2 regions of the Stenotrophomonas sp. PS02300 genome follow, and region 2 is predicted to be linked to the other one. Evidence: riboswitches for the same ligand, from Rfam matches in the RefSeq annotation. Region 2 holds a riboswitch; the other holds the start of a gene.

Region 1 (20,015 bases), on a different contig from region 2:
CATCCACCGGCGGCTTGGCCTGCGGGGCCGGGGTGCTGCTCTTCCAGTCGCCGAGCTGGCGCTCCAGCAGCGGCACGATTTCCTTCAGGGTGGTGTCACCGACCACGATCAGGGTGCCCTGCTCCGGGCGCAGCCAGTCGCGGTGGAAGTCGACCAGGTCCTCGCGGGTCAGCGACTGGATGTCGGCTTCGTTGCCGCTGCCGGTGAACGGAATGGCGTACGGGTGGCCGGCCCCGTACAGCAGGGTGGGCAGCACGCGCATGGCCGAGGCGTTCGGGTTGACCTTCTCCTGCTGGATGCCGGCGATCCAGGTGGCCTTGACCCGGTCGATCTCGGCCTGGTCGAAGCGCGGCTGGCGCAGCATGTCCGCGTACAGGGCCAGCGACGGCGCCAGGTTTTCCTTCAGCGCCGACAGGTAGACGGCGGCGCTGTCCAGCGAGGCCGAGGCGCCCAGGCTGGCGCCCAGCGCGTCGGCGGCATCGGCGAACGGCAGTGCGCCCAGCTTGCCGGCGCCCTCGCCCATCAGGTCCATGGTGAAGTTGGCGGTGCCGGACTTGCGACCCTGGTCGGCGGTGAAACCACCGGGGAATTCATAGCTGAACTGCACCACCGGAATGTCATGGCGTTCGGCCAGGATCACCTGGGTGCCGTTCTTCAGGGTGGCGCGGTGCAGCTGCGGGAAATTCAGTTCCGGGAAGGTCTTGGTCTGCGGCACGCCGGTGCTGCGGTCCACCACGGTCGGGCCGGCGCTGAACTTGGGATCCACGCCCGGCACAGTGAAGGGCTTGGGGGTGGCCGACGGCAGCTCCGGCAACGCTACGCGCGCGCCCGGTTCCACCACCAGGGTGTGGTCGCCCACGCCCAGCCACTTGGCGCCGGCGGCGCGCACGTCGGCGGCGCTGGCGGCGTCGATGTTGGCCAGCGAACGGCGGAAGCAGCCCGGGTCGCCTTCGAACACGGCGCACTCGGCCAGCGCGTCGGCCTTGCCGCCGAACCCGCCGATGCGCTCGATGCCCCGGATGAAGCCGGCGCGGAACGCGGTCTTGCCACGGCTCAGCTCATCGGCGGTGGGGCCGTCCTTGACCAGGCGACGCACTTCCTCGTCGATGATCGCTTCAACCTTGGCCGGGTCCACGCCCTGCTTCACGGTCGCCATGATCACGAAGTTGGAACCCAGCTGCGAGGTGTAGGCACCGGCGCTGATGTTGTCCACCAGCTGGTCCTTGTGCAGCAGGCGCTGGTCCAGGCGCGAGGACTTGGCCCCGCCCAGCACCTGCGCGAACAGCTGCAGCTGGTCGATGTCGGTGGTGCCGGTCTGGGCGACGTTCCAGACGCGGTAGATGCGTGCCTGCGGCACCTTGTCGGTCATGGTTTCGCGGGTGGATTTCTCGCGCTTGGCCACGTTGACCGCCGGCTGGGCCATGCTCGGGCCGGCCGGGATGTCGCCGAAGTAACGGGCGACCTTTTCCTTGGCGGTGGCCACGTCGATGTCGCCGGCCAGCACCAGCACCGCGTTGTTGGGGCCGTACCAGGTGCGGAACCAGTTCTTGACGTCGTCCAGCGAGGCCGCGTTGAGGTCGTTCATCGACCCGATCACGCCGTGGTGGTACGGGTGGCCTTCGGGGTACATGGAGCGGGTGAGCTTGTCCCACACCTGCCCATAGGGCTGGTTCTCGCCTTGGCGCTTTTCGTTCTGCACCACGCCGCGCTGTTCGTCGAGCGCGGCCTGGTCGATCGCGCCGAGCAGGTGGCCCATGCGGTCCGATTCCATCCACAGCGCCATGTCCAGCGCGGTGGTGGGCACGTTCTCGAAGTAGTTGGTGCGGTCGGTGTTGGTGGTGCCGTTCTGGCCGGTCACGCCGACCTGCTTGAACGGTTCGAAGTATTCGCCGGCGTGGTTTTCGCTGCCCTGGAACATCAGGTGTTCGAACAGGTGCGCAAAGCCGGTGCGGCCGGCCGGTTCGTCCTTGCTGCCCACGTGGTACCAGATGTTCACCGCCACGATCGGCGCCTTGCGGTCGGTGTGCACCACCACGCGCAGGCCGTTGGGCAGGGTGAACTCTTCAAACGGAATGTCGACCTTGGCGACCTGGGCCGGCCTTGCCATCACCGGGGCCGGGGCGAAGCTGCCCAGGGCGGCGGAAAGCGCTACAGCCAGCAGCGCGGCACGCGGTCGAAGTTGGGAGGTCATTCCGTTTCCTTGGTCATGAAAGTGAAGGGGGATGCTAGCCCGGGACTACGGGTAAAGGCATCGGCCAACAGTCACTCCCTTTGTCAGGGAACTTTCCCGGCGCGTCGCTGACCGCCGCGGCGCCTTCTGCCGCCACCTGAACCCCTGTCCGGACAGTCGCGCAGCCCGGGATCGGACAGGTGTCCGGACAGCGGACACTTTTCGGACCGCATAAAACCCTTTCAAATCAACAACTAAAAGTTGGCACGGGGCCTGCTTATACCCAAGTGCGGAAAGGACACGATCAAACCAAAGCTGACTGATCGCTGAACACAACGCGGAATCTGAAAATTTCTCTTGCACTCCCAGATTCGGTGTACTACATTACTACCACACCACTGCTCACCAACACTAAACAGGCCCCGTCATGAACACCAAGACCATCGCATTTGCCATCGCCCTCGCTGCCGGCTCCGCGTTTGTTTCGAACGTGCATGCCGCTTCCGCCATCACCACCCTGCCGACCGTGCAGGTCCGCCCCTCCGCCGACCAGCTGGCCCAGGCCGAAGTCGAACGCACCAGCAGCATCCCGACCCTGGCGCTGGTGGAAGTCCGCCCGACCGCCGGCCAGATCGCCGAATACCGTGCCGAACTGGCCAACAGCCAGCGCGTCACCACCTTGGCCGCCGTTGAAGTCCGCCCGACCGCCGAACAGCGCGAAGCCTTGGCTGCCGAGCAGAACGACCGCAGCACCGATTACATGGGTGCCCTGGCCACGGCCGCCGGCACGATCGCCCGCGACGTGATCATCAACCTGCCGACCCTGCAGGTGCGCCCGTCGCCGAACGACCTGCAGGCCTTCGCGGTTGAAACCGCTTCGGTGCTGGTCCGTCCGTAACCCGGGTATCGACCCACGGTCGATACCTGTCGGAGGGTCGCGGCGTAACATGTACGCATGACCGCCACCCCTACGTTCCATGTTGTGTTGTTCCAGCCGGAGATTCCCCCGAATACCGGCAATGTGATCCGGCTCTGCGCCAATACCGGCGCGCGACTGCACCTGATCGAGCCGCTCGGTTTCGACCTGAGCGACAAGCAGCTCAAGCGCGCCGGCCTGGATTACCACGAATACGCTCGACTGCAGGTGCATCCGGACCTGGATACCGCCCTGCAGGCCATAGCCCCCAAGCGCCTGTTCGCCCTGAGTACCCGCGGCAGCGTGCGTTATGACACCCAGCAGTTCGAAGACGGCGATGCGTTCCTGTTCGGCCCGGAAACCCGTGGCCTGCCGCAGGACGTGCTGGATGCGTTGCCGCACGGCCGCCGCCTGCGCCTGCCGATGCAACCGGACAACCGCAGCCTGAACCTCTCGAACACGGTCGCCGTGGTGATGTACGAAGCGTGGCGGCAATCGGGTTTCGCGGGCGGGGCGTAACGCGTATCGACCAACGGTCGATACCTACCGAACGCGTATCGACCAACGGTCGATACCTACCGAACGCGTATCGACCAACGGTCGATACCTACCGGTAGCGCACGACCGTTGGTCGTGCGGCCCGTCAGAACGCGTTGATGCCGGTCAGTTCCCGGCCGATCACCAGCTGGTGCACGGTCTCGGTGCCCTCGTAGGTGATCACCGATTCCAGGTTCAACGCATGCCGGATCGCCACGTGTTCGGTGGTGATGCCGGCGCCGCCGAGCAGGTCGCGGCACTCACGCGCGATATCAATCGCCATGCGGCAGTTGTTCCACTTGGCCAGGCTGACCTGCTGCGGCTGCAGCTGGCCGGCATCCTTCAAGCGCCCCAACTGCAGTGACAGCAGCTGCGCGGTGGTGATGCGCCGGGCCATGTCGGCCAGCTTGATCTGCGCGCTCTGGGTGGCCGCCACCGGGCGCCCGAACAGCACGCGTTCCTTGGTGTAGTTCAGCGCCTCGTCCAGGCAGGCCACCGCCGCGCCGATCGGGCCCCAGCTGATGCCGTAGCGGGCCTGGTTGAGGCAGCCCAGCGGGCCCTTCAGACCCTGCACGTTGGGCAGCCGGTTGCGTTCGGGCACGCGCACGTTGTCGAAGAACAGCGCGCCGGTGAGCGAGGCGCGCAGGCTCATCTTGTGCTTGATTTCCTGGGTGGTGAACCCGGCCATGCCCTTTTCCAGCACGAAGCCCTGGATGCCGTCTTCGGTGTGTGCCCAGACGATGGCGATATCGGCCACCGGGCCGCTGGTGATCCACATCTTGCTGCCGTTGATCACCCAGTCGCCGCCGTCGCGCACCGCGCGGGTCTTCATCGCGGCCGGGTCCGAACCGCCGTGGGCTTCGGTCAGGCCGAAGCAGCCGATCACCCGGCCGGCCGCCATGTCCGGCAGCCAGCGCAGGCGCTGTTCTTCGCTGCCGTAGGCGAAGATAGGGTACATGCACAGCGAGCTCTGCACCGACACGAAACTGCGCAGGCCCGAATCGCCCCGCTCCAGTTCCTGGCAGATCAAGCCGTAGCTGACGGCGTTCAGGCCGCCGCCGCCGTACTGTTCGGGCAGGCTGGAGCCAAGCAGGCCGAGCGAGGCGATTTCCGGGATCAGTTCATCGGGGAAGCGGCCCTGGTCGAAGGCGTCGCCGATGATCGGCAGCACGCGCTCGTCGGTGAAGCGCGCCACCGTGGCCTGCACCGCGCGTTCCTCTTCGGTAAGCAGCGAGCGGACATCGAACAGATCGTACGGATTGAGGGCCATGGGCGGCGACGTCGCGGGGCAGTAGCAGGACCCCCATTGTGATGCCTGGCCCGGGACCGGCCAAGGCACGCCGCAGCACGCCGCTACAATGGCGACCTTCTGTCGCAGAGGCCTTCGCCCATGCAGATCCGCAGCGAGCGTCCCGCTGACGCCGGCGCCATCCATGCCCTGACCCGTGCCGCATTCGCGGAGGCGCCGCACAGCAGCCACACCGAGCAGTACATCGTGGATGCGCTGCGCGCTGCCGGTGCGTTGGCGGTGTCGCTGGTGGCCGAGGATGCCGATGGCATCGTGGGGCATGTGGCGGTGTCGCCGGTGCAGCTCAGTGATGGCAGCCCGGGCTGGTATGGGTTGGGGCCGATTTCGGTGGCGCCGGGGCGGCAGGGGCAGGGGATCGGCGGCGCGTTGATGCGGGCGGCTGTCGAGGCGCTGCGGGCACATGGCGCCAATGGCTGTGTGTTGTTGGGGGATCCGGGGTATTACGGCCGGTTCGGGTTCCGCGCCGAGCCGCGGCTGCGGTTGGCCGGCGTGCCTGCGGAGTATTTCCAGGCGCTGCTGCTGCAGGGCGGGTGGCCGGATGCGGAGGTGGAATACCACTCGGCGTTTGGGGCTGCGGGCTGACGGATGGGGTCCAGCCACGCAGGGCGTGGCTCTACGCGGTTTTTTGCGATCCGTACGGTGGGTTGATGCATCGCACCATAAGGTGGGCAACGTCGGCGATCTAGGCGGAAACGGCGTGTGCCGGTACCCTGATGCATTGATCCAGCAGTTGCGCAGTGACCCGTCGCGCGCGATTCCCAGGCAACCGCCGCCGGCTCCGGCCGGGACGGCACTACCCACGAGTTACGCACCCCCATGAGCGAAGAGACCACCGCCCTGCCCCCGCGTGAAGCCATGGAATTCGACGTGGTGATCGTCGGCGCCGGCCCTGCCGGCCTGGCCACCGCGATCCGCCTGCGCCAGCGCGCCATCGAGGCCGGCCGCGAGCTGTCGGTGTGCGTGCTGGAAAAGGGCTCCGAACCCGGCGCCCACATCCTGTCCGGCGCGATCATGGATACCCGCGCGCTGACCGAACTGTTCCCGGACTGGGCCGAACGCGGCGCGCCGCTGAAGCAGAAGGTCACCCGCGACGAATTCCTGTTCCTCAGCCCGGACGGCGCGCGCAGCACGCCGCATGCGCTGCTGCCGGAATGCTTCCACAACGAAGGCAACTACATCATCAGCCTGGGCGAGGTCACCCGCTGGCTGGCGCAGCAGGCCGAAGCGCTGGAAGTGGCGATCTTCCCCGGCTTTGCCGCCGCCGAAGTGTTGTACGACGAGAACGGCGCGGTGATGGGCGTGGCCACCGGCGACATGGGCATCCGCAAGGATGGCTCGCACGGCCCCAACTTCGAACGCGGCATGGAGCTGCATGCCAAGTACACGATCTTCGCCGAAGGCTCGCGCGGCCACCTGGGCCGCCAGCTGATCGCGCGCTACCAGCTCGATGCCGGCAAGGACCCGCAGGCCTACGGAATCGGCATCAAGGAGCTGTGGCAGATCGACCCGGCCAAGCATGAGCCGGGCCTGGTGGTGCACACCGCCGGCTGGCCGCTGGACAGCGATACCTACGGCGGTTCCTTCCTGTACCACGCCGACGGCGGCAAGGTCGCAGTGGGCTTCGTGGTCGGGTTGGATTACCGCAACCCGTGGATGAGCCCGTTCGAGGAGTTCCAGCGCTTCAAGACCCACCCGTCGATCCGCAAGCACCTGGAAGGCGGCAAGCGCATCGCTTATGGCGCGCGTGCGATCACCGCCGGTGGCCTGCTGTCGCTGCCCAAGACCGTGTTCCCCGGTGGTGCGCTGGTCGGCTGCGAGGCCGGCTACCTCAACGCCAGCCGGATCAAGGGCAGCCACGCGGCAATCAAGACCGGCATGCTGGCCGCCGATGCCGCCTTCGATGCGCTGGCAGCGGACCGCCAGCGCGATGAGCTCAGCGCCTACCCGGCCGCGTTCGACAGCAGCTGGCTGCACGATGAGCTGAAGCAGTCCAAGAATTTCAAGCAGTGGTTCAAGAAGGGCCGCAGCGTGGCCACGCTGATGACCGGTATCGAGCAGTGGCTGCTGCCGAAGCTGGGCATCCGCAACCCGCCGTGGACGCTGCGCCACAGCAAGGCCGACCACGAGTGCCTGGAACCGGCATCGCAGCACACCCGGATCGTGTACCCCAAGCCGGACAACGTGCTCACCTTCGACCGGCTCAGCTCGGTGTTCCTGAGCAGCACCAACCACGAAGAAGACCAGCCTTCGCACCTGACCCTGAAGGACGCGAGCGTGCCGGTGCGGGTCAACCTGGCCGAATACGCCGGGCCGGAAGCGCGCTACTGCCCGGCCGGGGTGTACGAATTCGTCGGCAGCGAAGGCCACGAACAGCTGCAGATCAACGCGCAGAACTGCGTGCACTGCAAGACCTGCGACATCAAGGACCCCACCCAGAACATCGTGTGGGTCACCCCGCAGGGTGGCGGCGGGCCGAACTACCCGGCGATGTAATGCCGTTGCCGCGCCGGTTGCTGGTGCTGGTGTGCTGCCTGCTGCTGGGCGCCTGCGCGCGTGCGCCGCAGACGCCCGAGCAGGCGCGGCAGCAGGAACGCCAGCGTGCGTTCGCGATCTGCGGCGGCTGCCACACGGTCAATGCGGGCGGCGTGCACCGCTTCGGTCCCAACCTGCACGGCGTGCTGGGGCGCCGCGCGGGCAGCGTGGCCAACTATCCCTACTCGCCTGCGATGCAGCGCGCGGACCTGGTCTGGACCGAGCAGACGCTGGATGCGTTCCTGCGTTCGCCGGCCGCGGTGGTGCCGGGGTCCAGGATGGTCAATGCGACCGCTGACCCAAAGCGAAGGGCGCTGGTGATTGAATACCTGAAGGAACAGCCACGTTGATCATTCATCCAGGCTGATCAGGTACTGCTGCAACGCGTCTTCGAACGCGCGGATGTCGTCGGCGCTGGCCGCCAGACCCTGTTCCGGAATCCGCTGCATCAGCGCGCGTGCCTGGGTGGCCAGTGCTTCGGCGCCCAGCGTGCCCAGCCCACCGACGATGCGATGCAGCACCTCCACCGCAGTGTTGCTGTCGCCCATGTCGCGCGCTTCCCAGCCGCGCTGCAGGTCGTCGGCGGTGGCCTGGCGCATGCTGTCGATCAACACCGTGGCCACGTGTTCGGAACCGAAGCGGCGCACGATCGCCGCCCGCGTGGGCGCGGCCGCAGGCACAGCTTCCACCGGCGGCGTGGCTTCGCGCGCAGCGTCATCCGCATCGTCCGAGGGCAGCCACCGCCGCAGTGCCTGGCGCAGCGTGGCCAGCGCCACCGGCTTGGCCAGCAGGTCATCCATGCCGGCCTCGCGGCAGCGCTGCACGTCTTCGGCCAGCGCGCTGGCGGTAAGCGCCAGCACCGGCATGCGCTGGCCGCTGCCACGTTCGCGCTCGCGGATGTGCCGGGTCAGGGTGTAGCCGTCCATCACCGGCATGCGGCAATCGGTGATGACCAGGTCGAAGTGCGTGGAAGCCAGCAACGCCAGCGCGGCTTCGCCATCCACCGCCAGCTCATGCTGCAGGCCCAGCTGCTGCAGCCGCCAGCGCATCAATGCCTGGTTGGTGGGGTGGTCTTCCACCACCAGCACCCGGCGCCGCGCCTGGCCCGGCGGCAGCGGGTCCACATCACCGCCGGGGCGCTGCTCGTCGCGCACGGTTTCCTCGCCGGGCACCAGCGGCAGGCTCAGCAGCACATCCACGCGCGTGCCTTCGCCCGGCACGCTGTGCATCTCCAGCCGCCCGCGCATCAACCCCACCAGGCGCTGGCAGATGCTCAGCCCCAATCCGGTGCCGCCGTAGTGGCGGGTGATCGCCACGTCGGCCTGGGCAAACGGTTTGAACAGCCGCTCGCGCTGCTCGGGGGAAATGCCGATGCCGGTGTCGGTCACCGTCAGCCGCAGCGCCTGCGCCATCTCATCATCGCGCTCCACGCTCAACGCGATGGTCACCGAGCCCTCGTTGGTGAATTTGATGGCGTTGCTGAGCAGGTTGAACACGATCTGGCGCAGCCGCATGCCATCGACCAGGTGCTGATGGGCGACTGCCGGGTCGACCTCCAGGCTGAGCGACAGGTTCTTGTTGGAGGCCTGTGGCGACAGCAGCTGCTGCACGTTGTCGAGCAGGCTGCGCAGCATCACCGGCTGCGGCTCCAGCGGCAGCGCGCCGGCTTCGATGCGGGAGTAGTCGAGGATGTCATCCAGGATCTGCCGCAGCATCTGCGCCGAATCCTCGATCACCGCGATGATGCGCCGCTGCTCACCATCCAGGTCGGTGTGCGACAGCGCTTCGACCATGCCCAGCACGCCACTCATCGGCGTGCGGATTTCGTGGCTCATGGTGGCCAGGAAGTTGGATTTTGCCGCGGTGGCGCGTTCGGCGTCGGACTTGGCGGCGGCCAGCGCATCGGCCTGCGCGCGCGCTTCGGTCACGTCCACCCAGTAACCGCTCCACAGCACCACGCCGTGTTCGGCGGCATACGGCAATGCGCGGGTGCGCACCCAGCGCACCACGCCGTGCGGGCTGGTGCGGAACTCCATGTCCAGCGCGGAGAAATCGCGCGCGGCGTCGTTCAACGCGCGGTTGACCGCCTCGCGGTCGCGCGGGTCGATCTGGTCGACCAGGCGCGTTTCATCGGCGACCACTTCGGCGGTGCTGACCCCGAACATCGATTGCAGGTCGCCGGTGATGTACGGGAAGGTGACCCGGCCATCGCTGTCACGGCGGGCCTGGTAGACGATCGCCGGCAGGTTGTCGGTCACTTCCACCAGCCGCTGTTCCAACCGGCGCCGCATGCCGACCTCGCGGCGCAGCCGCCAGTAGCCCCAGCCATGCACGATGATGCCGGTGAGCAGTACCAGCGACAGTGGCACCGCCCAGCGCGCAACCGAACGCCAGTCCAGCCCGGTGCGGTATTCGGCCAGCAACCAGTCGCCCCGGATGGCGGCGTGCTCGCGCGGGGTGAGGTTGGCCAGCACCCGGTCGAAGGTGGTGGCCAACGGCGCGTACTGGCGCTTGACCGCCAGCGACAGCTGGTCGCTGAAGCCCGCCGGCGCGGCCACGTGCAGCTTGGCCGGATACACCTCGCGCACCACGCGGTCGACCATGGCCAGGTTGCCCACGTACGCATCGGCGTCGCCGTTGGCCAATCGCGACAGCGCCTGCTCCACGCTGCGCGCCGGCACGATGCGCGCCTTGGGGGCGTACTGGAGGATGTAGCCGCGCAGGCGCTCGGGGTCGGAGAGCAGGATGCTGCGCCCGTCCAGGTCGCCCAGGCCCAGCACCGAACGGCTGTTGTTCGGGGTGACGATCACGTTGGGCACGCTGATGAAGGGCTGGCTGAAGACCCAGTCATCGCCCAAATAGTGGGCGTCGTTGGGCATGCCCATCACCACATCGACATCGCCGCGGCGCATCTGCTCGCGGACCTCGAACCAGTCGTGCGCCGGCACGCGGTTCAACTGCGCCCCGACCATGCGCAGCTGGCGCAGGTAGTCGCCGGCCACGCCGCTGGGTTCGCCGGCCGCATCGATGAACGACAGTGGCGACCCGTTCGGCGCATAGCCCATGCGCAACGGGGTGGCCAGGATGCGGCGTTCGGCCTCGCCCAGGATCAGCCGCGACTGTGCCGACCACTGCAGCGGCGGCAGCCAGCGCTTGTACAGCGCCTCGCGCTGCGCGGCGGTCACGGTGGACAGCGCGCTGTCGAGCGCTTCGGCCAGCGGCTGGCGGGCATTGGGAACGCCGAAGTGGAGGCGTTCGGGCGGCAGGTCGCTGGGCCGCAGCAGGGCGATACCGTCAATGCCCTGCTGGCGGATGAGGGTGCTGGCGACGTGCGCATTGCCGATGTACACATCGGCCTTGCCTTGGGCCACCATCGCCAGCGCAGCCCGGGTGTTGGGCGCGGTCACCTGGCGTGCGGCGGGGAAACGTGCCCGCACCTGGTTGCTGGTGAGGAATTCCTGCTCGGTGACCACGCGCAGCCCGGTCAGGTCCGGGTCGCTCGAGGTACGGGTATCGCCCACCCGGCCCACCAGGGCCAGCGGTGCATCGGCGTAGGAGCCGGTGTAGACCATGCAGCGGGTGCGGTCCGGGGTGAGGGTGATGTTCATCACCACGTCGACCTCGCCCCGGCATGCCGCATCCAGCACGTCTGCCCAATCGCGATACACCCGCACCTTCACACGCACGCCGAGCTGCCGGGTCAACAACATCAGGTAGTCATGGCCGAGTCCATCGGGGCGGCCGTTCTGCATGAATTCGAATGGTGGCCAGCCGCTGTCGTACAGCCCCAGTAAGATGGTAGGGTTCCGGTCGATCCATTCAGCCTGGCGCGGTGAGAGCGACGGTGCAGGCGCCGGAGCCGCGATGGCGGTGGCGCCCAGCGCGATCACCAGGCCCAGCACGACCAGCCAGCGGACAACCGAGGTACGCATGCTGTCAGTTCTCCCAGGAGTGATCCGCCCACCGCGACGTGCCCCGAAGGGCCGCTGCCTTACCGGCCATACTATTCCATGAGCTTGCGCATAATCATCGCCGACGACCACCCGGTGGTCCGTATCGGCACCCGATCCGTGATCGAAACCAGCGGCGTGGGCCGGGTGGTGGCCGAAGCCAGCAGCGTGGACGAGCTTCTGGCCGCATTGAAGGCCCATCCGTGCGATGTCCTGGTGACGGATTACTCCATGCCCGGCGGCGCGCAGCCTGACGGTTTTGCCATGATCGGACAGGTTCGCCGTCACTATCCCGACCTGCCGGTGCTCATGCTGAGCGTCTCCAACAACCTGGCGATCCTGCGCATGGTGGTCTCCACCGGCGTGCTCGGACTGGTCGACAAGACCTCGTCGATGGAGGAACTGCCGGTGGCCATCCAGACCGTGCACCGCGGCCAGCCGTACGTGAGCCGCACGCTGAAGAACCTCATCGACCGCCTGGGCACGCAGAGCCTGGGCGATGAACGCACGCGTGCGTTGTCGCCGCGCGAAGTGGAAGTGCTGCGGCTGCTCGCCAGTGGCCTGATCGTGAAGGAAATCGCCGCGAAGCTGCACAAGAGCGTGAGCACCATCAGCCGGCAGAAGGGCGATGCCATGCTCAAGCTTGGCTTGAAGAATGATGCGCAGCTTTACGACTGGCTGCGCGACAGCCCGCTGTGAACCTGCCCCACAGGCCATCGGCCTGCCGCTGAAGAAGTACGTTTCCATGATGAACACCGATCACCGCGTGCAGGGCCTGGACAACGACGCCGTCGTTGCAGACTGGCCGGCGATCAGCGGCACCGAACTGGCGTGGTTGCGCGGCCACTACCCTGCACTGGATGGGGAGTGCCGCGTGCTGTGGCACAGCCCGCGCCCCTTCTCCGCTGCAGCCCTGGTGGCGTGCGGTTCGCGGCGCTGCTTCGTCAAACGCCACCACGTGAGTGTGCGCACGGTCGAGGTGCTGACCGAAGAGCATCGCTTCATCGCGCACCTGGCCGCGGCCGCACTGCCGGTCGTGCAGGTGCTGCACGCGCACGACGGCGCCACCGCGATCGCGCACGGCGACTGGACCTACGAAGTGCACGCCGAAGGCGATGGGCACGATCTGTACCGCGACAGCCCGTCATGGACACCGTTGGACGATGTCGCCCAGGCGCGCACGGCCGGTGCGATGCTGGCCCGCCTGCACGCTGCGGCTGCCAGCTACCACGCGCCCCAGCGCAGCACCCACCTGCTGGTGGCGCGCGACGACCTGCTCCGCGCGCACGATCCGCTGGCGCTGCTGAAGCGCGAGCTTCCCGACCGCCCCGCGCTGGCCGGCTACCTGTCGCGACAACGCTGGGAACACGACCTGCAGCGCGCGGTGCTGCCCTGGCACGCGGCCGTGGTCGAGCGGCTGGCCGCCGAGCCGGTGCTGTGGGGGCACAACGACTGGCATGTCTCCAACCTGCTCTGGCACGGCCACGGCGCCACGGCGACGATCGGCACCGTCTTCGATTTCGGCCTGGCTTCGCCGACCAGCGCCCTGTTCGACCTGGCCACCGCGATCGAGCGCAATGCCATCGCCTGGCTGGATGCCGGCGGCGAGGGCCCGGTGGCGCATGCCGATATCGCGCTGGCGCTGCTGGCCGGCTACCGCCAGGTACGCCCGCTGGCGGCCGCCCAGGTACACCTGCTGGCCGACCTGCTGCCGGTGGTGCACCTGGACTTCGCCCTCTCGGAAGTGGAGTACTTCCAAGGGGTTACCGGCTCCCCGGCGAACGCCGACGTGGCCTACCACACGTTCCTGCTGGGCCATGCCGACTGGTTCGCCAGCCGCCCCGGCCGGGCCCTGCTGGACGCGCTGCACGCCGCTGCCTGAACCGGCGGGGTCGCAACGGCGGCCGATTGGTGTGAAAATGGCCACTGAAGCGGGGGTGCCTGGCGTTGCCAGGCTGAGAGAGTCCCTTGGAACCTGATCCGGTTTGCACCGGCGTAGGGAGCTTGAGCAGCGAGCGCACCCCCCATTGCGGGCCGGTGCGCCTGCGCGCCGTCGCTTCGTCTCCTCTGGCTGATGACGAATCGAATGAACCGCTGCTACCGCCTCACGCTGTTGACCGCCGCCCTCTGCGCCGCCCTGCCGCTGTACGCCAGTGACGCCGACACCGCCGCAGGCGAGCGCTCGCCCACCGACCTGGCCGGCATCCGCGTGCAGGCGCGCAAGCCCGCCGCGCCGCTGGCACCGTCGAGCAGCTTCGGCAGCGCCGACTGGAAGAACACCCCGGCCTCGGTCAACGTGCTCGACAGCGCCTTCCTGGACCGCCTGCAGGTGCGCACCCTGTCCGAGCTGGCCCGGCACGACGCCTCGCTGGGCGACAGCTACGCACCGGTGGGCTATTACCAGAACATCGCCATTCGGGGCTTCGCGCTGGACCCAGCCACCGGTTACCGCTTCAACGGGCTGTCCATCGCCGGCGAACAGCGGCTGGCGCTGGAGAACGTGCAGCAGGTGGAAATCCTCAAGGGTGAGGCCGGCCTCGCCGCTGGCGTGATGGCGCCGGGCGGGATCATCAACTACGTCGGCAAGCGTCCCGCCGATGTGCGCAACGTCACCCTGGCCACCGATTCGGAAGGCTCGCGCTATGCGGCGGTGGACCTGGGCGGCTGGCTGACCCCGCGCTTCGGGCTGCGCTTCAACGCCGCCTGGGATGACACCTCGTCCTACATCGAGCATGCCGACGGCCGCCGCAATTTCTATTCGCTGGCCGCCGACTGGCTGATCGGCGAACACGGCAAGCTGGAAGTGGATGCCAACTACCAGACCAGCGCGCAGCGCTCGGCGTCCGGTTACCAGCTGCTGGGCGGCAGCGAACTGCCGCGCGGCGTGGACCGCAGCCGCATGCTGGGCCACCAGCCGTGGCAGCAGCCGGTGGGTATCGACAGCACCAACCTCACCGCGCTGCACACCTACGACTTCAGCCCGGCCTGGCAGTCGCGCGTGTCGGTGGGCCACAGCCGCTCGGTGATCCAGGACAACGTCGCCTTTGCGTACGGCTGCTACTACGCTGCTGGCTGCGCCGATGGCAGCGTGCCGGGCAACTACTTCGCGCCCAACGGCGACTACGACATCTACGATTACCGCAGCCCCGACGACGTGCGCCGCAATGACGAGGCACGCGGCGAACTGCGCGGCCGCTTCACCACCGGCGCGGTGGAACACGAACTGTCGGTGGGGCTGAGCGCGTTCCACCGCACCGTGGACAAGCGCCAGAACGTCAACGAGTACGTGGGCACGGCCAACATCGGGGACGCGCAGGTGCCGGTGTTCGATCCCTCGCCGCTGCAGCCGGGCCCGTCCGCGCGGCGCCTGGACAGCTGGCAGCGCGCGGTGTTCGCGCTGGACCGCATGCACTTCGGCGATGACTGGCAGTGGCTGGCCGGCGGCCGCTATGTGCGCCTGGATGAGCGCGCCTACGACAAGCGCGGTACCCCGGAACGGCACAGCCGCCTGTCGCAGTTCCTGCCGCAGACCGCGCTGGTGTGGCAGGCCACGGAGCAGCTGAACGTGTACGCCAGCTACGTGGAAGGCCTGTCGCTGGGCCAGGAAGCGCCGTTCTGGACCTCCAACGGCAGCACCTTCCTGCCGGCCATGCAGTCGCGCCAGCGCGAGCTGGGCGTCAAGTACGCCGCCACCGACGGCCTGATGCTGGGCGCGGCGGTGTTCCGCACCACCCAGCCGTTCCAGTACGCCAAGCCCGACGCCAGCGATGCCGGCTTCACCTTCGTGCAGGAAGGCACCCAGGCCCACACCGGGCTGGAGCTGACCGCCAACGGGCAGGTCACCGAACGGCTCGGCCTGACCGCCAGCGCCAGCGTGCTGCAGGCACGCGCGCGCGATGCCGGCACCGCGTTCTACGACGGCCAGCAGCTGGTCAACGTGCCCAAGGTGCGTGCGGCCGTGCACGTGGACTATGCCCTGCCGTTCGTGTCCGGTCTGGCGGTGAGCGGCGGCTGGCGTTATGCCTCGTCCAATGCGGCGACGGTGGATGGCAGCGTCAAGGCGCCCTCGTATTCGGTGTTCGATGCCGGCCTGCGCTTCCAGCACGCGCTGCGCGAGCATCCGGTGACCTGGACGCTGTCGGTGGACAATGTGTTCGACCGCTTCTACTGGCGTGATACCGGCAGCAGCTACGGCGACTACTACCTGTTCGCCGGTGCACCGCGCCAGGCGCGGCTGTCGGTCACCTTCGGGCTGTGAGCGCGCTCATGCTCGAATGGAGCGCCGTCGCCGCCAGCCTGCTGGGCGTGTGGCTGATGGCCCAGCGCCGCGTGCTGGCGTGGCCGGTGGGGCTGCTGGCGGTGGGCCTGTATGCGGTGGTGTTCATCGAAGCGCGGCTGTACTCGGACACCCTGCTGCAGGTCGCCTTCGGTGGTTTCCTGCTGTACGGCTGGCTGAGCTGGCACCGGCATGCCGAGCAGGATGGCGCGATCGTGATCGTGCCGCTGCCACGCCGGCAGCTGCTGCGCGACCTGGCCGTGGGCATCGTGTTCGGCATCGCACTGGGCGCGGCCATGCACACCTGGACCGATGCCGCGCTGCCGTGGCTGGATGCCATGCTGGCCGCGCTGAGCCTGGTGGCGCAGTGGTGGCAGGCACGCCGGCACGTGGCCACCTGGTGGCTGTGGATCGTGGTGGACGTGGTCTACGTGGGCATGTACCTGGCCAAATCGCTGGACATCACCGCCGGGCTGTACCTGGTGTTCGTCGGCCTGGCCGTGATGGGCCTGCGTGCCTGGTCGGCGGCGGGCCATGCCGGGGCGGCGCTGAAACCGCGCTAGGCTTGCGCGGATGAACCAGACCCCCGAACTGCTGCGCCGGCTGCTGCGGGCCAGGGACCACATGGACCGCGCCCCGCACGAGGCGTGGCCGGTGGCGCGGCTGGCGCAGGTCAGCGCGGTGTCGGAGGCCTACTTCGCGCGGCAGTTCCGCCAGGCGTTCGGGCTGCCGCCGCACCGCTACCTGCTCACGCGGCGCATTGAGCGCGCGGTGGCGCTGTGCCGCGACACCGACCTGACGATCACCGAGATCGCGCTGCAGACCGGCTGGAACAGCCTGGGCACGTTCGGGCGGATCTTCCGCGACATCACCGGGCAGAGCCCGGGCGAGCTGCGCGCCAGCCTTGCCGCCGGCACCGCCGCGCAGGCCCCGGAATGCATCGCGCGCGCCGCCAGCCGGCCCGATCTCAAGACCTCAGTTTCGGAGAAGCGGCTGGGCGGCGGGACCGGTAAAAAGGACCCACCAACAACGGAGGTCCCATGAACCAGGGTATTGAAACGGTCGGCCTGTATGTGCGCGACCAGGAAGAAGCACTCGCGTTTTACGTCGGCAAGCTGGGCTTCGTGGTGCACACCGATGCCGGCAATGGCGATTACCGCTGGCTCACCGTGCAGCACCCGGACCAGCCCGGCTTCCAGCTGGGCCTGTTCCGGCCCGGCCCGCCGGTGCACGACGCGGCCACCGCCCAGGCGCTCAATGCGCTGGTGGCAAAGGGCGCGATGCCGCCGGTGGTGCTGACCGTGGCCGACTGCCAGGCCACCTATGAACGGCTGAGCGCGGCCGGCGTGGAATTCATGCAGGAACCGGTGGCGCGCTACGGCACGGTGGATGCCGGCTTCCGCGATCCGTCCGGCAACGGCTGGAAGCTGATCGAACGCGCCGCCACGGCCGGCGCGTAAGACGTCAGTCGAGCAGGAAGCGCATCGCCCCGGTGCCCAGCGCCGGGTCGGTGCTGCCCGGCCGGCCATCTTCGATGCGCCCGGCCAGGCGCTGCATCACGCCGGGCTGCTGGATCTCCAGGTCGTACCAGCCTGCCGTGGGAGCGGCGTTCCAGCGGATCTCCAGGGTTTGCCCCGGCACCAGCTGCAGCTCGCGTTCCGGCATGCGGCCCGCGTAGACGGCGGCGCGTACGCTGACCGCCTGCGCGGTGGCCGCGGTGTTGTGCAGCTGAAGCGTCAGCTGCCCGCCCTCCCCGCGCACGGACGCCTGCACCGGTGCAGCGGCAGCCGCCTCGCCACGGAACTGCCGATGGAAGCCGTTCGGGCCCAGCAGCCACAGGTCGTAGCCTTCCCCTGCGTGTATCGGCCAGTGATCGTGCAGCGGCGCACCGGGCGCTACGGTGTAGCGGCGCGGAACCGCCTCCAGCCGTAGCCGGTCGTAGACATGCAGTACCGCGGCGGCGCCTTCGCACCCCAGGGTCAGCTGCACCCTGGTGTTGTCCGCATCCAGCGCTATCTCCGCCTGCGGGCGGTAGGGCAACGCGCGCGCCGGGCGAACCCCCGGTTCCTGCTTCGCCGGTTCAAGGTCTGCCGGCAACGCCGGCACCGTGCGCCCGGGCAGGGCCGCTGCGCGCGCGGCGACGGCAGCGGTTGCCGGCAGCGACGCAACGAAGGGCCGCGTATCGGATGCGGTGAAATCGAAGGCACCGGTCAGGTCGCCGCACACCGCGCGGCGCCACGGCGACAGTTCGGGTGCGGCCACGCCGAAGCGGCGCTCGATCAGGCGGATCACCGAGGTGTGGTCGTACACCTGCGAATCGACCCAGCCGCCGCGGCTCCACGGCGAAATCACATACAGCGGCACGCGTGGGCCCAGCCCATAGGGGCGGCCACGCAGGTCGAGCGGGTCGGCCTTTTCGTTGCCTGGCGACGGCTGCTGGTGGTATTCGCCCTCGGTGGACACGGCGGAAGCGCCTGCCCAACCCCCTGCGGCGGCGGGATCACGCGACGGCGGCGCAGGCGGCGGCATGTGGTCGAAGAAGCCATCGTTCTCGTCGAACATCAGCAGCAGCGCGGTGCGGCTCCAGACCTCCGGGTCCGCCGTCAGCGCATCCAGCACGCGCGCGGTATAGGCCGCGCCCTGGGCGGGGCTGGACGGTCCGGGATGTTCGCTGCCGGCGGCATCGGCAATGATGAAACTCACCTGCGGCAGCTGCCCTTTCAGCACGTCCTCGCGCAGCTGCGCCAGGCCACGCGTGCTGACCCCGCGCTCGCGCAGCGCCGCGTCATGCCCGGGCGCGCCGCGCCACGCCTGGCGGAATGGCTCGAAGCCAGCCAGCGGGTTGTCGGTGAAGTTGTCGGCCATGTCCTGGTAGATCCGCCAGTCGATGCCGGCCCGTTGCAGGCGCTCGACGTAGGTGGTCCAGGTGTAGGAATCGGGGTTGCCGCCCAGTTCCGGGAAGTTGTCGTGCGAGTTGGCCACGGCCGGGCCGCCGCCGCGTGCGTGCGGATCGTTGTGGCCGGTCCACAGGAACAGCCGGTTCGGATTGGTGCCGGCCTGCATCGCGCAGTGGTAGGCATCGCACACGGTAAAGGCTTCGGCCAGCGCGAACTGGAACGGCATGTCATCGCGGCGGTAGTAGCCCATCGCATGGTCCTGCTTGGCCGCCGGCCAGTGCGCCATGCGCCCGTGGTCCCACGCACGCTGCGCATCGGGCCAGGTGTGCGGGGTGCCTTCCACGCGCATGTAACCGAAGTGCGCGGCGGTATCCAGCGGGAACGGGGCGATGCCGTGGGTGCCGGCTGCGTTCGGCTGCAACCAGATGTTGCGGCGTGGCTGCCTGGCGGCCAGCGGCGCGGCCGGCACCACGAAGCGGTCGCCGAAGCCGCGCACGCCGGGCAGCGTGCCGAAATAGTGGTCGAAGGAGCGGTTCTCCTGCATGAACACCACGATGTGCTGCACATCCTCGAGGCTGCGGCTGCGCGCATGCGGCGCGATCGCCGCCGCACGCGTGATGCTGGGCATCAGCGCGCCGATGCCTGCGGCCAGCCCCGCCTGCAGCAGCCGTCGCCGGTTGCTGTCGGGCAAGGGCGGGCGCGCCGGGCTCACAGGTCGACCCGGACCGAGAAGCCCACGGTGCGCGGCGCACCGATGAAGGCCGAATCGCTGCCGTCCACCCCGGCCAGGTAACGGCGGTCGGTGAGGTTGCTGACCACCAGGTTGGCGCCCACGCCCTTCAGCTTCGGCGACAGGCTCTGCAGGTCGAAGCCGATGTTGGCGTTGAACACCGTGGCCGAGGGCAGGCGGTTGTCGTTGGCCGCATCCAGGTAGCGCTCGCCGAGGTAACGCCCGGACAGGCCGAAGTTCCAGCTGTCGCCCTGCCAGTCGGCCGATACCAGCAGCACGTGCTTGGGCTGGCCGATCACCTGTGCACCATCGACGATGCCCAGTTCGGTGTCGCGCGCCACGTTGCCGCTGCCCAGGTACTTGGAACGGTTGTAGGTGTAGGCACCATTGATGCGCCAGCCGTTGTCCCAGCCATAGCCGAGCGCGGCTTCCAGGCCGGTGCTTTCCACGCCACCAAAGTTCTCGTAGACGCCATCGGTCTCGTCCAGGTAATCGATGCCGTCGGCCAGCCGCGCGGGCAGGTAGACGATGCGGTTGTCGAACTTGATGTTGTACAGGGTCAGCGAGCCGGTCAAGGGCCAACGGCTCACGCGCAGGCCGAGCTCGATGTTGTCGGCGGTTTCCGGTTCCACCCGCGAGAAGCGCTGCGCGTCGGTTTCACCGAGCACGCCGGAAGGAATGGCAGCGAAGTTCTGCGA
Region 2 (9,872 bases):
GATCCGCCAGCGAACCCTGGCCTGCAACGCCGTACGGCAGCAGCGGGTTCCACGGACGGCAGTCGCCCAGTGCGATCGGGTTGGCAGCGGTACCGCACTGTGCCACGCCCTGCGCATTGATGAAGGACGCACCCAGGGCCTGCTCGGAAGCGATCAGGCTCATGTCACCGCGCTGGGTCTTGATCGACTCATTGCGGTTCCACAGCGCGCCGACGTCCCAATCGAAGGACTTGCCGGCCAGCTCGAAGTAGCCGCTGACGGTCGGGGCGAAGCGCAGGGTCTTCAGCTGGCTGTCGGTGGTGCGCGGCACTTCCCACAGGCGGCGACGGAAGTTGACGTCCTGGCCGACCGGGTTGAAGGCGCTTTCAGCGGTCAGCGGGGTGCCGAACGAGGACGACTGGTACGGGTAGCCGGCGATCTGCTGGAACGTGTTGCGCTCGTTGTAGAGCACATCGGTGTTCAGGCTGATGGTGTCGGTGAAGTCGTAGGTGCCGTTGACGTACAGCGACTTGCGCTCGATACCGGTCAGCAGGCTCATCTGCTCGTTGGAGTTGGCGTACTCCTCGGCGGTCAGCGTGTGGTAGTCGTTCGGGTTGTTCGGGTTGCCACCCTGGTTCAGGGTCTGCCACACGGCCGTCTTGGAATCGGCACAGTTGACCTGCAGCGGGTTGCACCAGCTGCCGTACTGGCTGATCGGGCTGCCATCGGCGGCCACCGAGTTCGGACCACGGCCGCCATCACGGCTGTACCAACGGTCCTTGGCCCACACCGGATCCTGCTTGGAGTATTCGGCCGACAGGGTCAGGCTGCCGCGTTCGCCGGTAGCACCCAGGGTCATCGAGTACTGCTGGTTCTCGCCGTCGCCCTGGTCGTACTGACCGAAGTAGACGTTGACTTCACCGCCGTCGAAGTTCTTGCGGGTGATCACGTTGACCACGCCGGCAATGGCGTCGGAACCGTAGATCGAGGAGGCACCGTCCTTCAGGACTTCAATGCGCTCAACGGCCGACATCGGGATCTGGCTCAGATCCTGGTAGCCGCCGGTGGTGGCGCCGAGGCGCTTGCCGTTCATCAGCACCAGGGTGCGCTGGGCGCCCAGGTTACGGATGTCGACGTAGTAACCGCCCACGTTCTCGCCCGAGGACAGGGAGTCCGAACGCGAGATGGCCGGCGAGCCGGCCGAGGTCAGGTTGTTCAGCACGTCTGCGACGTTCGAGAAGCCCTGCTTTTCCAGGGTTTCGCGGGTCATCGTCAGGATCGGCTGCTGGGTCTCCATGTTGGCGCCGCGAATACGCGAGCCGGTGACCGAGATGCGATCCAGGTCAGTGGTGCCGGAGGCTGCTTCCTGTGCCGAAGCGAAGCTCGGCACGAGCGCCAGCGCAATGCCGGCCGGCAGAAGACCCAGCCGCACTGCGGGAGTACGAAAATTCATCAATCTCTCCAAGGTACGTTAGTAGCGTGTTAAACCGCCTCGGAAAGTTACGATTGCGTTACCGTTAATTATTTGCGCGATGCCACCGGACTCTTTGCCGACTTTGGCGAAAGCGATCCGCCGGTCTGCCGATAGCCCGACGCGGACTGGCCATAACGGGCGCGGAACGCACGCGCGAAGCTGCAGCAGTTGTCGAAACCGCTGGCGGCAGCCACTTCGCCGATCATCATGTCGGTGTCGCGCAGCAGGTCCGCGGCGCGCTCCAGGCGCAGGCGCGCCGACAGCGACTGCGGGCTTTCTTCGTACAGGCTCTGGAACGTCTTGGACAGGTACCAGCTGGAGAAATTGGTCAGCTCGGCGAGTTCGCCGATGCGCACCACCCGGTGGCTGTTGCCTTCCAGGTACAGGCGCGCACGCTGCATGCGGCCGAACACCTGGCGCTTGCGGATGCGCGAACGGCCCGGGCAGCGCTGCACGCCGGTGGCCATGCCACGCTGCATCGAGGCCAGGTGCAGCAATACCGGGCGCAGGGCCTGCGCGGGCTGGCCGCTGGCCAGCGCATCGCGCCACAGGCGCAGTGCTACGCGCACTTCGCCGCGGCTCATGCTGCCGCGGCCTGCGTACAGGCTGCAGTCGGCCAGTTCGCCCAGCGCGCGCAGCGCTTCAGGCGCCAGGCTCAGGCCGATGCACAGGCCATCGCGGCCGGCCTGGATCATCGGCTTGGATTCCTTCTCGAACGCGATCCACTCGCGCTGGCGCAGGCGGAAGCGGCCTTCCTTCGATTCGACCCACGCGCTGCCACGCAGCTGCATCCACACGGTGAAGGTGGTGCCAGCCGTCTGCAGGCTGCCCAGCCGGGCCACGCCCAGGCAGGTCGGCAGCGGACCGTCGTCGACGATCTTGTCCAGGGAGAGCGATTGGCCGCGATCGGCGAGGGAAAGCTGACGCATGACGTACACCGGGGTTTGCCGTTACGGGGCACCCGTTTTGCCAAATGAGGCGGTCTGCGTCAGGACGATTCAACGAGATTGATGCGAATTCGTCACGATGCCGTTACGAAAGAAGTACGACGACTACTTTCCTTTCCAGAACAACAGGTTGGGCACCGAGGAAAACACCGGGCGGGGCGGTTCGGGCAGCGTCATCACCCCGATGTCGGCGCCGTCGGCGACTGCCAGGGCCAGGTACAGGGCGCTGCCATCGGGCTGCGCGCTGAAGCCGTTGCCGGCGCTGAGCCGATCGGCGTCCAGGCAGTACTCCGCCCCCTGCGACGGGCTGTTGATCCGTGCGAATACGGTGGAGCAGTCGGCCCGGCTGGACAGGTAATCCAGGCTGCCATCACGGGCCACCGCCCAGGTGCGGTAGCGCCAACGCGACGGCCGGTCCTCGCTGACCTGCTGGATGCTGGCCGGATCCAGCCGCAGATCGGCCGACCACAGCCCGCCTGCCGCCAACCGGGTGAACAGCACGCGCTGGTGGGCCGCATCCAGCCGCGCCTGCGACACCCCATCGACGTGGCCGAGCAGTTTCCACGGCGTGCTGCGCCGATCGAACAGCGACAGGCGCATGCGCTCGTCATGATCGCGTTCCACTACCAGCACGTGGTCGTTGTCACCGGCATACAAGGCCTGCAACGGCTGCGCCACCGGGACCGGCAGCGCCACGATCTGCTCATCGCGCGGCGACACCTCGTAGATCACCGGCCGCGCCTGTGCATCACGGCCCGATACCAGCAGATGGGTGCTGTCGGGCGACCAGTCGGCGGACTGCCGGGTTTCAGGACGCAGGCCTTCCACCGGCCGCAGCGATTCGGGGCGCGACAGGTCGGCCCACCACAGCCCGTAGTTGCCGGAACGATCGGAGGTGAACACCAGCTGCCGGCCATCGGGCGCCAGCATCGGCTGGCCATCGCGGCCGTTGGAGGGGAACAGGCGTTCGGGCGTGCCGGGGCGGCCGTCCTTCACCGGCACGCGGAACAGGCCGAACTGCGCCTTGCGGTGCACGAAGGCCAGCATGTTGTTGCTGCGCGACAGTGCCGGCGACTGCGCGTCGTCCAGGCCCACATCGCGCAGCGTGCGCGTTTCAGTATCCAGTTCGTACAGGCGTGCTTCGCTGTCCACGCGGCGCCCGAACACGATGTGCCGGCTGTCGCCGCGCCAGGCCCAGCCACGGATCTCGGCCGAATCGTTGGTCAGCTGTTCGGGCACGCCACCGCTGGCCGGCAGGCGCCAGAGGTCGCCGATCTGCGGGTTGCGCACGAACACGATCCAGCGGCCGTCCGGCGAGAAACGCGGGGCGTAGTCGAAGCTGTCGTCGGCAACCTGGTAGTCCACCGGGGTCCAGGCACCGCTGGCGATGTCCAGCACGCGGATGCCGCGATGGGCGTGCCGGCCGGACAGCGAGCCGAACACCAGGCCGCGCCCGTTGGGCGTCCAGTCGAAGCTGAGCAGCTCGGTGCCGTCGCAGCGCGTAACGTGGCGGATCGCACCGCCGGTCGCGCTGGCGATCAGCACCTCGCAGCTGCCCTCCGGGCCAAACCGCGCAAACGCGATATCGCGGCCGTTCGGCGACCAGTTCGGGAAGCGGTCCGAATGGCCCGCAGGCGTATCGGTCAGCAGCCGTGCCGGTGCGTTGCCGGAAGTCTGCACCTTGATCGCGCTGCCGCCGCCGGCCGCATCGTCGGCCTCATAGGCCACCTGCGACCCATCCGGGGATACGGTCGGGTAGGTCTCGAAGCCGGCGGTGGCGGTAATCAAACGATAGGGGCGCTGCGGGCTGCCGACCACGCGGCTGCCGTCTTCCAGCACGCCACTGCCTTCGGGCCCTTGCGGCGGTGGCGGGCGCTGCAGCAGCAGCGCGGCCATCACCAGCAGGGCGACGAACATGCCCAGGCCGATGGCCAGGAACACATAGCGCCGATTGCGCCGCCAGCGGCTGCGCGGGCGCGGCGCGGGAGTGGCCGCGGCGAACACGGCGGCCAGCGCATCGCGTTCGTCCTCATTGGGCGCGGCATCCACGTCCGGGCCGGGCTCCACCAGCACCGATACCGGCTGCAGCAGCCGGTAACCGGTCTTGGCGATGGTTTCGATATAAGCGGTTCCGGCGTCATCGTCGCGCGAGAACGCCTTGCGCAGCTGGGTGATGGCCTGGGTCAGCACATCGTTGGTGGGCAGCGTGTCCGGCCAGACCTCGGCGAACAGTTCATCGCGGGTCACCACCGCACCGGGCACGCGCATGAGCACCTTGAGCACACCCAGTGCCTTGGGCGTGAGCCGGCGCGGACGACGCGCGCCCTCCACCACCACCTCACGCGACGACAGCGTGATGGTGCAATCGCCGATCCTCAGGCGGTCGGCAGCGGGTGTCTCACTATCCAGGCTGATCATTCCGGCGCTACGTAATACAACTGAACAACAGGAACGCAGCATTCATCGAATCAACCACAGATCGAACGAACCGCCAGATTCCGCACACGTCATCAGTGCAAAGGGCAAAGACACTGAAGCGCGCGAATACTAGCCTATGCCGGTTAACTGCGCCTGTGCGCGCAGAGGACACCAGGCCTCTCTCGCCGACGAATCCACATAAATTGCTTCAACATTCGCGCCTCTTGGCGCGAATTTTTTATCTGCGATTCAGCAACTTTTTAGCGTTGATTCAGTAATTTTTTATCGCCGATTCAGTTTCGCGCGTTGCGGATCATGGTCAATCCGACCAGTCGCGACACCACCAACGCTACGTACATCACGCCTGCGAACTGTTCCAGCATCACCAGTGCGCGTGCCTGCGGGTGCACCGGCACCACGTCGCTCAGGCCCACCCCGGATAACAAACTGAAGCTGAGATAAAGCAGCTCCATCCAGGTGCGCAGTTCGCTCTCGCTGGTGGCCACGAAACTGCCCGGGTACCACTGCTGGCAGACCGCGAAGGCGAAGGCGAATGCCCAGGCCAGCAGCGTGAAGGTGGCGCCCGCGGCGAACAGCTCGTCGCGGGTCACCTTGTGGTCCTGCAGCATGTAGGCGATCAGGCTGCCGGCCGTGTAGAAGTACAGCAGGCATTCCAGCAGCTGGGCGGTGGTGACCAGCGCCGGCCGCCCCAGCAGCGCCCCCGAGAGGGAGAACACCACCGAGGGAATGGCCAGCAGCAGGGCCACCCACATGCCCAGCGGGCTGCGCCGCACCACCCACAGCGCCAGGCCGAGCACCGCGATGCCGAAGGCGCCGAACAGCGCGCGGCCGGCCCCGGACTCGTCCATGGCCGGGTACAGCAGCACGCCCAGCAGCTGCACCCCCAGCAACCAGGCCGAGGGGTGCCGGCGGGCGATGGCCAGCCATCGGGTGGTGCGCGCTATGGCCATCGTGGTGTCCCTGCCCCTGTGTCGGTGGCCGAAGCTTAACGGCTGCCGCGCTGAGGCGGCATGACGGTCCGCCTTGGCCGCCCGTCCTGGCGGGTCACGACCAACGGTCGTGACCTACCCCGCTTGGCCCGCTGCGTAGTCGCGCACGTCCTGGGTGATCTTCATCGAACAGAAGTGGGGGCCGCACATCGAGCAGAAATGGGCCTCCTTGTGCGCATCCTTGGGCAGGGTTTCGTCGTGGAACTCGCGCGCCTTTTCCGGATCCAGGCCGAGGTGGAACTGGTCTTCCCAGCGGAACTCGAAGCGCGCCTTGCTCAGTGCGTTGTCGCGCACCTGCGCGCCCGGGTGGCCCTTGGCCAGGTCGGCGGCGTGGGCCGCGATGCGGTAGGCCATGATGCCGTCGCGCACGTCCTGCCGGTTGGGCAGGCCCAGGTGCTCCTTGGGGGTCACGTAGCAGAGCATGGCGGTGCCGTACCAGCCGATCATCGCCGCGCCGATCGCGCTGGTGATGTGGTCATAGCCCGGCGCGATATCGGTGGTGAGCGGCCCCAGCGTGTAGAACGGCGCCTCGCCACATTCGCGCAGCTGCTTGTCCATGTTTTCCTTGATCAGCTGCATCGGCACATGGCCGGGGCCTTCGATCATGGTCTGCACATCGTGCTTCCAGGCGATCCTGGTGAGCTCGCCCAACGCTTCCAGCTCGCCGAACTGCGCGGCATCGTTGGCATCGGCAATGCAGCCCGGGCGCAGGCCATCGCCCAGCGAGAAGGTCACGTCGTAGGCCTTCATGATCTCGCAGATGTCCTCGAAGTGCGTGTAGAGGAAGTTCTCGCGCTGGTGGGCCAGGCACCACTTGGCCATGATCGAGCCGCCGCGCGAGACGATGCCGGTTACCCGATTCGCGGTGAGCGGTACGTGGCGCAGCAGCACACCGGCATGGATGGTGAAATAGTCCACGCCCTGCTCGGCCTGCTCGATGAGCGTGTCGCGGAAGATCTCCCAGCTCAGGTCTTCGGCGCGGCCATCGACCTTTTCCAGCGCCTGGTAGATCGGCACGGTGCCGATCGCCACCGGCGAGTTGCGCAGGATCCATTCGCGGGTTTCATGGATGTGCTTGCCGGTGGACAGGTCCATCACGGTGTCACCGCCCCAGCGGATCGCCCACACCAGCTTCTCCACTTCCTCGGCGATGCCGGACGACACCGCGCTGTTGCCGATGTTGGCGTTGATCTTGGTCAGGAAGTTGCGGCCGATGATCATCGGCTCGCTTTCAGGGTGGTTGATGTTGTTGGGCAGCACCGCCCGACCGCGCGCGATTTCCTCGCGCACGAACTCCGGCGTGATCGAGGCCTGGATGGAAGCGCCGAATGACTGGCCGGGATGCTGCATCAGCAGCGCCTTGTCGCGGATCGCCTCGATGCGCTGGTTTTCGCGGATCGCCACGAACTCCATTTCGGGGGTGATGATGCCGCGACGGGCATAGTGCATCTGGGTGACATTGGCGCCGGCCACGGCGCGGCGCGGTTGCAGCCGCGACGGAAAGCGCACCGCGTCCAGCCGCGCATCGGTTTCGCGCGAACGCCCGAACGCCGAGCTGGGCCGACCCAGCAGTTCGGTGTCGCCGCGCTCGGCGACCCAGCCCGCACGCAGCGCCGGCAGCCCGGTGGACAGATCGATGCGGGCCTCGGGGTCGGTATAAGGACCGGAGGTGTCGTAGACGGTCAGCGGTGCGTTGTCGCCGCTCAGCGCGATCTCGCGCATCGGCACCTGCAGGTCGCTGCGCGAGCCGGGCACGTGGATCTTGCGCGAGCCGGGAATCGGTCGCGTGACCGATTCAGACAGCTGCTGGGCCTGTTGCTGCAGGGCGGAAAGGTGTGCGTTCATCGGGCATCGTCCTGGGTTGTCGGTGCGAGGGTTCGCACGGCGAGGGACGAAGCGGCGGCGCACGGCCGGCGCACGGCGCGCGGATGCCAGGCGGGGGCTGGGCGGCGCGGTGCATCGGCTGTTGCGAAGCTTCCCTACGCCGGTATCAACCGGATCAGGTTCGAAGGGACTGTCTCAACCGTGGCCACATGGCCGCGGTACCCCCGCTTCGGGGCGGATTAGACCACACCTGCACCGGAAGTGTGAACAGCCATGTCATGCCGCCTTGGCTAGACTGCCGCGCATGGTATTCCGACTCTCCATCGCCCTGGTGGTGCTGCTGGTGCTCGCCGCCGGCGTGGCACCGGACCCGTTCAACGAGATCGTGCGCGGCGGGCTGGTGCACATCATCCGCAGTGCCGGCTGGCTGTACCTGCTGGTGGTGTTCATCACGCTCTCGTTCCTGCTCTATCTCGCCTTCGGCCGGCTGGGCTCGCTGCGGATCGGCGGCGAAGACGCCGAACCGGATTTCTCCAACGCCAGCTGGATGTCGATGCTGTTCGCTGCCGGCATGGGCATCGGCCTGGTGTTCTGGGGCGCGGCCGAACCGGTGTCGCACTTCGTCACCCCACCCGAGGGCCTGCCCCCACAGAGCATGGAAGCAGCGCGCGCCTCGATGCGCTATGCGTTCTTCCACTGGGGCCTGCACCCGTGGGCGATCTACGCGCTGATCGGGCTGGCGATGGCCTGGTTCCAGTTCAACCGCAACGGCCGTGGCCAGATAAGCGACCTGCTGCAGCCGCTGATCGGCGCGCACCATCGCGGTTGGATCGGCACGGTGGTGAACGTGGCAGCGGTGGTGGCGACCGCCATCGGCGTGGCCACCACGCTGGGCTTCGGCACCATCCAGATCGCCGCAGGCCTCGAGCGCGTGTTCGGCCTCCACGCCGGCGCCCCACTGCAGCTCACCATCATCGCCGTCGCCTTCGTGCTGTACATGGCGTCCACCGCCAGCGGCGTGAACCGCGGCATCAAATGGCTCTCCAACTTCAACCTCGGCCTGGCCGCGGTGCTGCTGGCGCTGGTGCTGGTACTGGGCCCCACTGCCTTCATCTTCGATACCTTCACCACCACCATTGGCTCCTACCTCAACCAGCTGGTGACGATGAGCCTGCGCATGTCGCCGTTCTCGGGCAGCACCTGGGTAGCGGACTGGACGATCTTCTACTGGGCGTGGTGGATCGCCTGGGCGCCGTTCGTCGGCTCGTTCATCGCCCGCGTCTCGCGCGGGCGCAGCATCCGCGAATTCGTGCTCGGCGTGGTGATCGCGCCCAGCGTGCTCGGCTTCCTGTGGTTCTCGGTGTTCGGCGGCACCGCGCTGTGGTCGCAGATCTTCGGCCATGTCGACCTGGTGCAGGCACTGGGCACCGGCTACGAAACCGTGCTGTTCACCATGTTCGACAGCCTGCCGATGCCCACCGTGCTCTCGGTGATCGCGCTGGTGCTGCTGATGATCTTCTTCGTCACCTCGGCAGACTCGGCGGTACTGGTACTGGCCAGCATGTCCACCGACGAAGCCGGCGACCCGCCGCTGTCGCGACGGATCACCTGGGGCGTGGCGATCGCGCTGATCGCCGCCGTGCTGTTGCTGGCCGGCGGCCTGGATGCGCTGCAGGGCATGATCACCATCGCCGCCCTGCCCTTCGCACTGCTGATGCTGGCGGTGATGTGGTCGCTGTATCGCGTGCTCGACATGGAATATGCGCTGCAGCGCCGCCGTGCGTTGCGCGCGCGGCGGATGATGGATGCCTGGATCGAGCGCGAGATCGCCGCGCAGGAAGAGACGCGCGATGAGGCGTCGCGGGCGGATGGTTAGCGCGTAAGAGCGGCGTTTCAGTTGCTACGTAGTGGGGCGGGCGTCGGGTAGCCACGCTCCGGGACACGCCGCAAGTACGTCCATGTAGGCTTGGCAAAAACATCCATGTTTTTGACAGTCCCTACGGTGGCCACCCGCCGGCCGCCCCCGACAGATGGCCGCGTGCGGATGGAAAAGGCAGCCACGCAGGGCGTGGCTCTACGAGGTGCCGTTGGTAGGTTCGGTTCCCGAACGAACGCACGGAACGCACCCACGTCCGGTAACGCATGGAATCGAACGGCGTCGCCGTTGATCTTCCATGGCCCCCAACACACCGTCGAGGGTCGGCGGGGGCGGGGGTACGG

What was found. A riboswitch is a leader RNA that binds a small molecule or an ion and turns the genes downstream of it on or off. The one in region 2 is predicted to bind thiamine pyrophosphate.
Positions count from the first base shown of each region.
Region 1: linked by a shared signal. The riboswitch ahead of QMX79_RS03855 (TonB-dependent siderophore receptor) and the one ahead of thiC (phosphomethylpyrimidine synthase ThiC) in region 2 are both predicted to bind thiamine pyrophosphate.

Region 1 is NZ_JASCOP010000010.1:8,141-28,155, forward strand. Features, by position in the region: gene QMX79_RS03805 (pitrilysin family protein) at 1-2,191, opposite strand, end outside; gene QMX79_RS03810 (hypothetical protein) at 2,598-3,068, shown strand; gene trmL (tRNA (uridine(34)/cytosine(34)/5-carboxymethylaminomethyluridine(34)-2'-O)-methyltransferase TrmL) at 3,126-3,605, shown strand; gene QMX79_RS03820 (acyl-CoA dehydrogenase family protein) at 3,730-4,893, opposite strand; gene QMX79_RS03825 (N-acetyltransferase) at 5,014-5,514, shown strand; gene QMX79_RS03830 (electron transfer flavoprotein-ubiquinone oxidoreductase) at 5,749-7,425, shown strand; gene QMX79_RS03835 (c-type cytochrome) at 7,425-7,814, shown strand; gene QMX79_RS03840 (transporter substrate-binding domain-containing protein) at 7,815-11,396, opposite strand; gene QMX79_RS03845 (response regulator transcription factor) at 11,475-12,113, shown strand; gene QMX79_RS03850 (phosphotransferase) at 12,160-13,296, shown strand; TPP riboswitch at 13,338-13,433, shown strand; gene QMX79_RS03855 (TonB-dependent siderophore receptor) at 13,501-15,672, shown strand; gene pnuC (nicotinamide riboside transporter PnuC) at 15,681-16,253, shown strand; gene QMX79_RS03865 (helix-turn-helix transcriptional regulator) at 16,264-16,734, shown strand; gene QMX79_RS03870 (VOC family protein) at 16,731-17,150, shown strand; gene QMX79_RS03875 (phospholipase C, phosphocholine-specific) at 17,155-19,278, opposite strand; partial or broken gene QMX79_RS03880 (TonB-dependent receptor) at 19,296-20,015, opposite strand, start outside.
Region 2 is NZ_JASCOP010000131.1:1,503-11,374, forward strand. Features, by position in the region: gene QMX79_RS17555 (TonB-dependent receptor) at 1-1,432, opposite strand, end outside; gene QMX79_RS17560 (helix-turn-helix transcriptional regulator) at 1,501-2,382, opposite strand; gene QMX79_RS17565 (winged helix-turn-helix domain-containing protein) at 2,506-4,818, opposite strand; gene QMX79_RS17570 (ion channel) at 5,112-5,789, opposite strand; gene thiC (phosphomethylpyrimidine synthase ThiC) at 5,904-7,673, opposite strand; TPP riboswitch at 7,787-7,888, opposite strand; gene QMX79_RS17580 (BCCT family transporter) at 7,957-9,528, shown strand.